DNA from 3 places in the Bacillus sp. FAU18 genome. Region 1 is predicted to be linked to each of the others. Evidence: predicted binding sites of a transcription regulator. Region 1 holds the regulator's gene; each other region holds the start of a gene.
What was found. Region 1 encodes Rex, which represses fermentation and respiration genes when NADH is low (regulators of the CRP and FNR family bind a similar motif). Its sites were predicted from a motif close to TTGTGAAATATTTCACAA; they were not measured.
Positions count from the first base shown of each region.

Region 2: the regulator Rex is predicted to act here: its motif matches at 1,096-1,113, upstream of AC0OMU_RS19910 (YwiC-like family protein).
Region 3: the regulator Rex is predicted to act here: its motif matches at 1,627-1,644, upstream of AC0OMU_RS12745 (L-lactate dehydrogenase).

Region 1 is NZ_JBVYHZ010000003.1:1,995,973-1,999,200, forward strand. It holds gene AC0OMU_RS10690 (ABC-F family ATP-binding cassette domain-containing protein) at 1-665, opposite strand, end outside; gene moaC (cyclic pyranopterin monophosphate synthase MoaC) at 791-1,303, shown strand; gene AC0OMU_RS10700 (redox-sensing transcriptional repressor Rex) at 1,300-1,947, shown strand; gene tatAY (sec-independent protein translocase protein TatAY) at 1,969-2,142, shown strand; gene tatC (twin-arginine translocase subunit TatC) at 2,149-2,913, shown strand; gene AC0OMU_RS10715 (YdiK family protein) at 3,145-3,228, opposite strand, start outside.
Region 2 is NZ_JBVYHZ010000004.1:1,715,269-1,718,496, forward strand. It holds gene AC0OMU_RS19900 (nitrate reductase subunit alpha) at 1-346, opposite strand, end outside; gene arfM (Crp/Fnr family transcriptional regulator ArfM) at 563-1,039, opposite strand; gene AC0OMU_RS19910 (YwiC-like family protein) at 1,183-1,902, shown strand; gene fnr (fumarate/nitrate reduction transcriptional regulator Fnr) at 1,935-2,651, opposite strand; gene narK (nitrate transporter NarK) at 2,749-3,228, opposite strand, start outside.
Region 3 is NZ_JBVYHZ010000004.1:318,007-321,234, reverse strand. It holds gene AC0OMU_RS12750 (L-lactate permease) at 1-587, opposite strand, end outside; gene AC0OMU_RS12745 (L-lactate dehydrogenase) at 619-1,584, opposite strand; gene amyE (alpha-amylase) at 1,760-3,228, opposite strand, start outside.

The sequences.
Region 1 (3,228 bases):
AAAAAGTAGCGGTCATGCGAAACGATGAGGATGGCGCCTGAATAGCCTTGCAAATAATGCTCAAGCCAGGTAAGCGTATCAATATCCAGATGGTTTGTCGGCTCATCGAGAATGAGCAAATCAGGCTGTGTTAACAGAAGCTTACCTAAAGCCAGTCTTGTTTTCTGGCCTCCGCTGAGGCTTTGAACCTGTGTAGAATCGTCAAAATGGCTGAAGCCGAGACCATGCAGCACAGATCTAACATCCGCTTCATATTGATAACCGCCCTTATCTTTGAATTCCTGCTGAAGACGGTCGTAGGTTTTCATGATGCTTTCTAATTCACCCGGGTCAGCTGCCGCCATTTTTTCTTCCATAGCCCGCATTTCCTTTTCCATTGCTTTTAAGTGGTCAAAAACAGTCAGCAGCTCTTCTTTTATGGTAAGCTTAGAATCCAAGCCAGTATGCTGGGCGAGATATCCCATTGTAATATCTTTTGGTTTAATAATTTCGCCCTTTTCATACGAAAGCTGGCCTGCGATAATTTTAAGGAGCGTGGATTTTCCGGCGCCATTTCTTCCTACAATGGCGATGCGATCACGATTTCTGACTTCCAGCTTTATATTGTTTAAAATAGTATCAGCACCAAACGATTTGGACAGCTGATTAATTTGTAAGATCATCATATTATTTCACCTCTGCTATAATAAGTTAAGTGTAGCTTATGAACCAGAAGTCAGCAAACAATACATTGGCCATATAAGACATAGAGAAGAAAATAGTGTATGATCTGTTTAAGGAGCGTTTTAATATGAATGGATTTTCTCATTTTAATGAACAGGGCAGAGCCCAGATGGTGGATATCAGCGAAAAATCTTCGACTGTCCGTACTGCGGCGGCTGTTTCAAGCGTACACATGAAGAATGAGGTGTACGAGAAAATACAGAGTCACGATATCGGCAAAGGAGATGTACTGGCTGTCGCACAGGTGGCAGGCATTATGGCCGCAAAGCAAACGTCGAATATCATTCCGATGTGCCATCCGCTTTCATTGAGCGGGGTAGATATATCGTTTGACTGGAAAATAAAAGAAGCAGAAGTTATACTTCATATAAAAGCACAGGTCAAAACGAAAGGGAGTACAGGTGTGGAAATGGAAGCGCTCACTTCTGCATCGGTGTGCGCTCTTACCGTTTACGATATGTGCAAGGCCCTTGATAAGGGGATGGTCATCGGCCCTACTTTCTTGCTGGAGAAGACAGGCGGGAAAAACGGTGACTTTAAAAGAGAACTATCCGAGTATAATTTGGAGGACCAAAAATGAATAAGGATCAATCAAAAATTCCGCAGGCGACGGCGAAACGGCTGCCGCTTTACTATCGCTTTTTAAAGAATCTGCATGCGTCAGGAAAACAGCGTGTATCATCCGCTGAACTCAGTGATGCCGTAAAGGTTGATTCTGCCACGATTCGGAGGGATTTTTCCTATTTTGGAGCTCTTGGCAAAAAAGGATACGGATATAATGTGGATTATTTGCTGTCTTTTTTCCGAAAAACGCTTGATCAGGATGAGATGACAGACGTCATCTTGATTGGTGTCGGGAACTTGGGAACGGCATTTCTTCACTATAATTTCACAAAAAATAATAACACAAAAATTTCTATGGCTTTTGATATAAATGAGAGTAAAATAGGAACTGAGGTAGGCGGCGTGCCCGTCTATAACCTTGATGACCTTGAACAACACGTAAAAGATGAATCAGTTGCCATTCTTACAGTGCCAGCAGTTGCCGCTCAATCCATTACAGACAGATTGGTCGCATTAGGAATCAAGGGAATCCTTAATTTTACGCCGGCCCGTTTGAATGTGCCGGAACACATTCGAATTCATCATATAGATTTAGCAGTTGAGCTTCAGTCACTGGTTTATTTTTTGAAGCATTACTCAGTTTTAGAGGAAATCGAATAGAGGGAAAGGAGGAGCCCAAATATGCCGATCGGTCCTGGAAGCCTTGCTGTTATCGCAATCGTTGCTCTGATTATCTTCGGTCCCAAAAAGCTGCCTGAATTGGGGAAAGCAGCGGGAGACACACTTCGTGAATTCAAAAACGCTACAAAAGGATTAACGAGTGATGAAGAGGAAAAAAAGAAAGAAGATCAGTAAGTTAGGATGACACGAATGAAAGTGAATCAAATGTCGCTGCTGGAGCATATTGCTGAGCTTCGAAAACGGTTGCTGATTGTAGCGCTGGCGTTTGTCGTTTTCTTTATTGCTGGATTTTTCTTAGCAAAGCCGATTATTGTGTATCTGCAAGAAACAGATGAAGCGAAGCAGCTTACGCTTAACGCGTTTAACCTGACAGACCCGCTTTATGTGTTTATGCAGTTTGCGTTTATCATCGGCATAGTCCTGACCTCGCCGGTTATTCTTTATCAGCTTTGGGCTTTTGTGAGCCCGGGTCTCTATGAGAAAGAGCGCAAAGTAACGCTCAGCTACATTCCGATCTCTATTTTGCTGTTTTTAGCGGGCTTATCTTTTTCATATTATATTTTATTTCCTTTTGTTGTTGATTTTATGAAGCGGATCTCTCAGGACTTGAATGTCAATCAGGTGATCGGAATTAATGAATATTTTCATTTTCTTCTGCAGCTGACGATTCCGTTTGGACTGCTGTTCCAAATGCCGGTCATCCTCATGTTTTTGACCAGGCTCGGAATTGTGACACCGATGTTCTTGGCGAAAATCAGAAAGTATGCGTATTTTACGCTGCTGGTGATCGCAGCCCTGATTACACCGCCTGAGCTTCTGTCCCATATGATGGTCACAGTCCCGCTTTTGATTTTATATGAAATCAGTATTCTGATATCGAAGGCCGCTTATCGGAAAGCGCAGAAAAGCAGTGCTGCCGATCGGGACGTGTCTTCTGGGCAATAATAAAAAATCCATTTCTCATGCGAGAAATGGATTCAGCGTGTTGACAAACCCCCGCATTCGTTGTCAAGTCTGTGCGTTGGTGCTCACGAATGAAAACATTCGCTCCGCTCCAATGCTCGCCTTTCCTAGACTTCAAGGGTTTTCAATCACGCTGAAAATGACAAAATCCTAAAACGAAAGCCGTTTTAGGATTTAATTTGAATCCATTTCTCATTCAGAAATGGATTTTCTTTATTTTTGGTTCTTTTTGATTTTAAATGAAAAGGCGAACATCTTAAAAGAAATGCTGATGTTGTAAGCGGCGAACACCATCAG
Region 2 (3,228 bases), on a different contig from region 1:
GATATTTCACACGGAGCGGGCTGTAGATATACCATGAAAAACTGGCCCCCCGCGGACAGCCTCTCGGTTCGAAATCAGGCATATCCGGGCCTGTTGAAGGATAATTCAAGTTTTGTCCTTCCCATGTGACAATTCCATTTTTCACATAAATATTCCAGCTGCAGGAACCCGTGCAGTTGACGCCGTGGGTGGAGCGAACGACTTTGTCGTACTGCCATCTGTTTCTGTATACATTCTCCCAATCGCGATCTTCGCGGGTGGTTTGGCTATGTTTATTTGAATGGTGTTCGATAGGAGAGAAATAATTCAATCTCCTAAACAACGGACTCATTTTCTTTTTCTTCATGAGAGTTCACTCCTTCCGAGTCAGGTGATGCTAAGTTCACTATAAACAGAGACAGCGTGTTTCCTTGTGAACTATGTCACACACTCTGCTTTTTTCACAAAACGTTCACACAAAGGAGAAGGAAGGATTTTCACAGGATGTGAGGAAGGCTGCGTTCAGGAGGACACTTGGGTCATTAGCCGCCTTTCATTCAAAGATCAAAAAAACCGGCTCTATTTAAGAACCGGACTCAGCGTTTTCATCCTGTGATGTATGCAGATACCGCAAAAATAATTGATAGGAACAAAAAACATTTTGCTGAAGCATAGCCAAAAAGTTCATTTGCAGCTGCGGATGATAAGACATCATTTTCTTAAATATGTAATATGGGATGTTGAGAATCAGAATGTCTGAAGTGGCATTGACTGAGATAAAGGGCGATAAATAAAGCCCGCCTTTTTCATCAATCGGAAACACATCGCCTTTTTCCCACAGCGCAACGGTTTTCGACCCTTCAGGGAGCCTGCTGTCCATGAAACGGACACTGCCTTTTAATACAATATAAACAGATTGAGAATGAAGAAAAGATGGAGACTGATCACATGAGCCGCGGATAAACGTGCCGTTTTTCAGCAAGGTTTCGACAATGGATAGAGGCACTTCATTAAACATAGGAAGTTGTTTCAGAAATAATAAATAGTCACACTGATTCATAGGAAAACCTCCTGTGCTAAGGATAGCTTTAGTGTAGCTCGATCGAGCCTGTACAGCAGTGATGTATTTCACAGCCTGTATGATGAATGTCACTTATCAGGAGGGTGACTGCATTTATAATGAAAGAAAAAAGGAGGATTTCGATGAAGGCGCTGATTCCGAAGCAGCACGGCGCGTGGGCGATGCTGCTGATCCCATTTTTACTCGGCATGGTCAAGGGAGGCCCCGTTATTTGGCATATTCCGCTCTTCCTTGGTTGGCTTTTCCTATACTTAGCGGTTTATCCCGTTACGCTTGCCTTAAAAAAGAAACAAAGCAAACCATATCAAAAGTGGATGTGTTATTACGGTTTTCCCGCCTGCTGCTTTTTGATGATCTCGGTCTTTCATAAGCCGCCTCTCATCTGGGTGGGCGTTTCTTTACTGCCGCTGTTTTTCATACATATGTATTTTGCCCGCCGAAAAAACGAACGGGCCCTATCGAATGATGTTGCAGGTGTCTTGTTCTTTTGTTCGGGCGGGTTTGCGAGCTGCTGGCTGGGGATGGGAACCCTCGACGGCTGGGCTTGGTTTATTTTCTTGCAGTCTGCTTTATTTTTTATCGGGAGTTCCTTTTATGTGAAATCGGTGATTCGTGAAAGAAAAAACAGGGCATTTGCATACTGGTCATGGGGATATCACCTGCTGCTCCCCTTTTTATCCGCTCTTTTCGGAGCAGGATGGGCGTTTCTCGCTTTTATCCCGAGCAGCTTGCGGGCATGGTTTTTTCATGGAAGGGATTGGCCCGTAAAAACGATTGGCATTCTGGAAATCGTGAATGCCTGCTTCTTTCTTGCCGTCATGTGCCTGTTTATCACAAGGTGAAAAAAACAAGGACACCGCTGTCCTTGTTTTTTTCAGTCAATATTGCAAATCTCCAGCGGGCAATTTTCACACTCAATCTCACATCGTAAATAGTCCCGCTTGTGCAAAATAATTTTTCCGGATTCGTCTATCGAAATAACCCCTTTTTTGCGGAGATCTCCGAGCATACGATTGACGCTTTCCCGTGCAGCCGCGCAAAACTTTGCCAAATCCTGATTTGTCAGGACAATGTTAATCAGAATGCCGTCGCTTCGCTCCACTCCGTAGCTGTTTGATAAACGGATAAGGGTGGAATAGAGCGCCCCCTTTTTGCCATGAAGAAGCAGATCCCTGATTTTGGACTGAATCTTCCGGAGGTGCGTGCTCATCCATTTCATGAACTCAAATGTCAAAGCGCCGTTTTGGATTAATTCTTTTTCCAGCTTATTTTTATTAATGACGAGCACCTCGCCATCCTCTAGCACTTTTGCACTGAGCATATACCTCGGTTCTTCAGTGAAAAGTGTTAATTCTCCGACGATATCATGCTTTTGGCAGATTCTAAGCGTCAGGTCTTTTCCGTCAGATGTCAGCTTGCCGATTTCAATGAGTCCTGATTGAATCAGATAAAGCTCTTCTGCATCCATTCCTTCCCGAAACAAATACGTGTGTTTTTCCATTTTTCTTTTCGTGCTGATCGATTCCAGCAATTCATGCAGATCGCTGGATATAAGATCACTATCAGATGGTCGAACAGAGAGAAAATTCATGAGCTCACCTCGAAGAAAGTCACGTTGTGTGTTTATTGTAACGTGAATTGATTTGTACCCATCGAGAAAAAACTAACAATCTTGTGAATGCCCAGTGTTAGTTGATGCTCTGGCTGTTTCTCTCCGTGTGTGTTTTCATTCTTTCCTGCCAATACATCCATATGACAAGGACAAAGCTGGCTAACGCCACCTCTGAAAGCGCCATAAACCCGATCGCGTACTGGCCTGTTGCCTGAAATACACTCGCCAATATGAGCGGAGGAAAAAAGCCGCCTAATCCGCCCATGGCAGACACAATCCCATTGGCAATCCCCGCTTGCTTCGAAAAATAGAAAGGCACAAGTTTAAAAACAGTCCCGTTTCCTATGCCTGAGCAGACGGCCACGGTTAATGATCCAAACGTATAAAGCCCGATTGTCGGCGAGAACGATAGGATAATGCCTGATAATGTAAGCCCGGCAAAAACAAACATCAAGATGCGAAGCGGGCTCATTTTATCAGCCAGGAATCCGCCCGCAGGCCTGAGCAGCGTAGAAACCGCAATAAAGCCAGCCGTCCGCAAGCCGGCATCTGCAGG
Region 3 (3,228 bases), on a different contig from region 1:
GTCCACATTAATGTCCGTGACAGCTCAAGAGCAGACAAATCACCAATCTGCGCCCCTGTGATGACAGGAATCCCGATCGCCCCAAAGGCTCCGGAGGCGGCGTTTGCAATCAAGCAGAGCGCTGCCGCTTTTAACGGTTTAAAACCAAGTTCGACGAGCAGCGCCGCACTAATCGCAATCGGAACACCAAAACCGGCCGCGCCTTCTAAAAACGCGTTAAAACAAAAACCAATTAATAATAGCTGTAATCGTTGGTCAGGCGAAATGCCGGCAATGCTGGACCGAATAATGGTAAATTTCCCGGTTTTCACTGCGATTTTATACAGCCACACCGCCATCAGGACGATGTAGCCAATGGGCCACAGCCCGCTCCCGATTCCTAACAAAACAGAAGAAATCGCTTTTTCAACCGGCATATGAAATGCCAAAACGGAGACGAAGAAACTGACGGCTAGGGTAAGAAATGCCGCAAGAATTCCTTTCATTTTCAAAACAGTTAAAGCCAAAAGAAAAAAGAGAATCGGAGTGAGCGCCACAAGTGCGCTCACATACTCGTTTCCAAACGGATCATACAACTGCTCCCACATTGACAATCAGCCCTTTACTCTAAAGTTGCGGTTAGTTGACTTTTTGTTCTGCAAAATGAGGTTTTAAAATGTTTTTAAGGACACCGGCGCTGTGAAGGAACTGTTCTTTTTCTTTCTCATTTAAGTTCAGCTCAGTGATACCTGCGATCCCTCCGCGGTTCACGACAGCCGGCACACCGATGTACACGTCATCTGCACCGTATTGCCCGTCCAAATATGTGCTGACAGTTAATATGCTGTTTTCATTATGAAGAATGGCTTTTGTAATGCGAGCAAGACTCATCGCAACTCCATAATAAGTCGCGCCTTTTTTCTCAATGATATGGTAAGCTGCGTTTTTCACATCATCTACAATTTGGTCCAGCTCCTCTTGTTTGTACGCATCGTTTTTCTCAACGAGTTCACTGACCGGCACACCGCCGACATTCGCGCGGCTCCAAACAGGAAGCTCTGTGTCGCCGTGCTCTCCGATAATATGCGCGTGCACGTTTTGAGGCGCTGCGCCAAAGTATTCGCTCAGCATGAAACGGAATCTCGCAGAATCTAGTGTTGTGCCGCTTCCGATCACCCGCTCTTTTGGCAGGCCGCTGAATTTCCATGTTGCGTAAGTCAGGATATCAACCGGATTTGTCGCGATTAAGAAAATGCCGTCAAATCCGCTCGCCATGACCTCACTGACGATGCCTTTGAAAATCTTCAAGTTCTTTTCTACTAATTCAAGGCGTGTCTCACCAGGTTTTTGGTTTGCTCCGGCGCAAATGCAGACAATATCAGCATCCTTGCAGTCTTCATATGTTCCGTAAGATGTTTTGACCGGTTGTGGCGCAAACGCCTTTCCGTGGTTTAAATCCATCACATCGCCCATTGCTTTTTCTTTATTTACATCAATGACCACAAGCTCATCTGTGATCCCTTGGTTAATTAACGCAAATGCATAACTGCTTCCAACAAAACCCGCTCCGATTAAAGCTACTTTATTTACTTGTTTGTTCATCATTAATCATCCTTCCAGGGTATGTTTCTCTTTGATGTCTTTTATTTGTGAAGTATTTCACATTTATATTGTGCAACATTTCACAAACTTTTGCAAGAGAAAAGTTTTGTCTGATTTATGAACAAAAAAGAAACCATCATTGATGGTTTCTTTCGGTAAGTCCCGTCTAGCATTGCCCTCAATGAGGAAGAGAACCGCTTAAGCCCGAGTCATTATATAAACCATTTTGCACATAATCAAAGCCAGGCTGATTCTGACCGGGCACTTGGGCGCTGCCATTATTAAAAATCACTTTGGCGTTGGTTGTATCCGTGTCCGCGGGCAGCGTCAGCGTGTAAATTCCATCTGCATTTTTAGTCATTGGTTTTCCAGGCCAAGATCCGGTCAATTCAATTGCCCGGCCCCCATCATGTTTATAGATATAAGCATTTACTTGGCTCCAATGATTCGGATTTTGATAGCCGATGGTTTTGGCCGAAGCTGGATCTCTTTTAACAAAGCTGTATTCCTCGGTCTTCGTTACCCCATCACTGTTCGTTCCTTTTAACATGATGGTGTATGTTTTGCCAAATGGATCTCCTTTTCCGATTGTGAATTGATCTCCATCCTTAAACGCTGTCTCTGGTCCATTATTGATTTGATAAACGGCTTTTGTTGTATTTGCATCTGCACGCAAGGTAATCGTCAGTTGATCATTGAAAGAATGTGTTACACCTGTTTTGTAATTCTCAAGGAAAACATGAGGCGCTTTTGCAATATCATCAGGATAAAGCACAGCCACAGATCTGGCATTGATCGTGCCTGTCAGTTTACCATCGTTCACTTGAAATGAACCCGCCCCAGCTTTATTATCATATCTGCCATTAGGCAATTTTGTTGGTGTATTGATAGAAACAGAGGAAGAACCTGCATTTGCCAGCACAACGCCATGTGAGCCGCGCTGATTCATAAATATCTGGTTGTTTCCATTCGGGTTCGAGAGTTCCTCAGGCTGTCCAGCCATCACATTGTGAAATCTATTGACCGCAGTGATAGCCTGATCTTCAAATAAAGCACTCCCGCGATCGCCTATTTGGCTTTTCCCCGGGAATCTCACACCATTTCCGCCTCCCTCAGGTCTGGAAAAGAAAAGAGGCGTACTGCCTGAACGAGAAGCTATCACCGCCCAGCCTAAACGGATATCATCATCGCTCATCCATGTCGACTCTTCATCATCATTGGCATACGTATCATGCGATTCTACCCATGTCACTAGCTTGTCCGCAGACACATCAGATGCATAGTGGGAGATATTCGACACGCCCAGATTACGATTCTTTAAAGCGGACCTTATGGAATGCCCATAGTTAGACGCTGTCACATTCATATAATTCGCATAGGCAGCATCTCTTGAAGCACTATCCTGCAGGATTTCTCCGTATTGGAACTCTGCAGATGTATTTGTGATATTCGGCCAAAATTGACTGCCGTAACTCCCATCATCCGGAAGCTCTATATGTTTGGCAGCATCAAATCGAAAACCGTCTGCTCCATCATTCAATGCTCTTTCTAAGAACCGTTTCAGATAGGACTGTACTTGTGTATTTTGTGTATTCCAGTCATACAGCCCGAGCAATGAATTCTGCGTGACATCCCATCGATCAGACC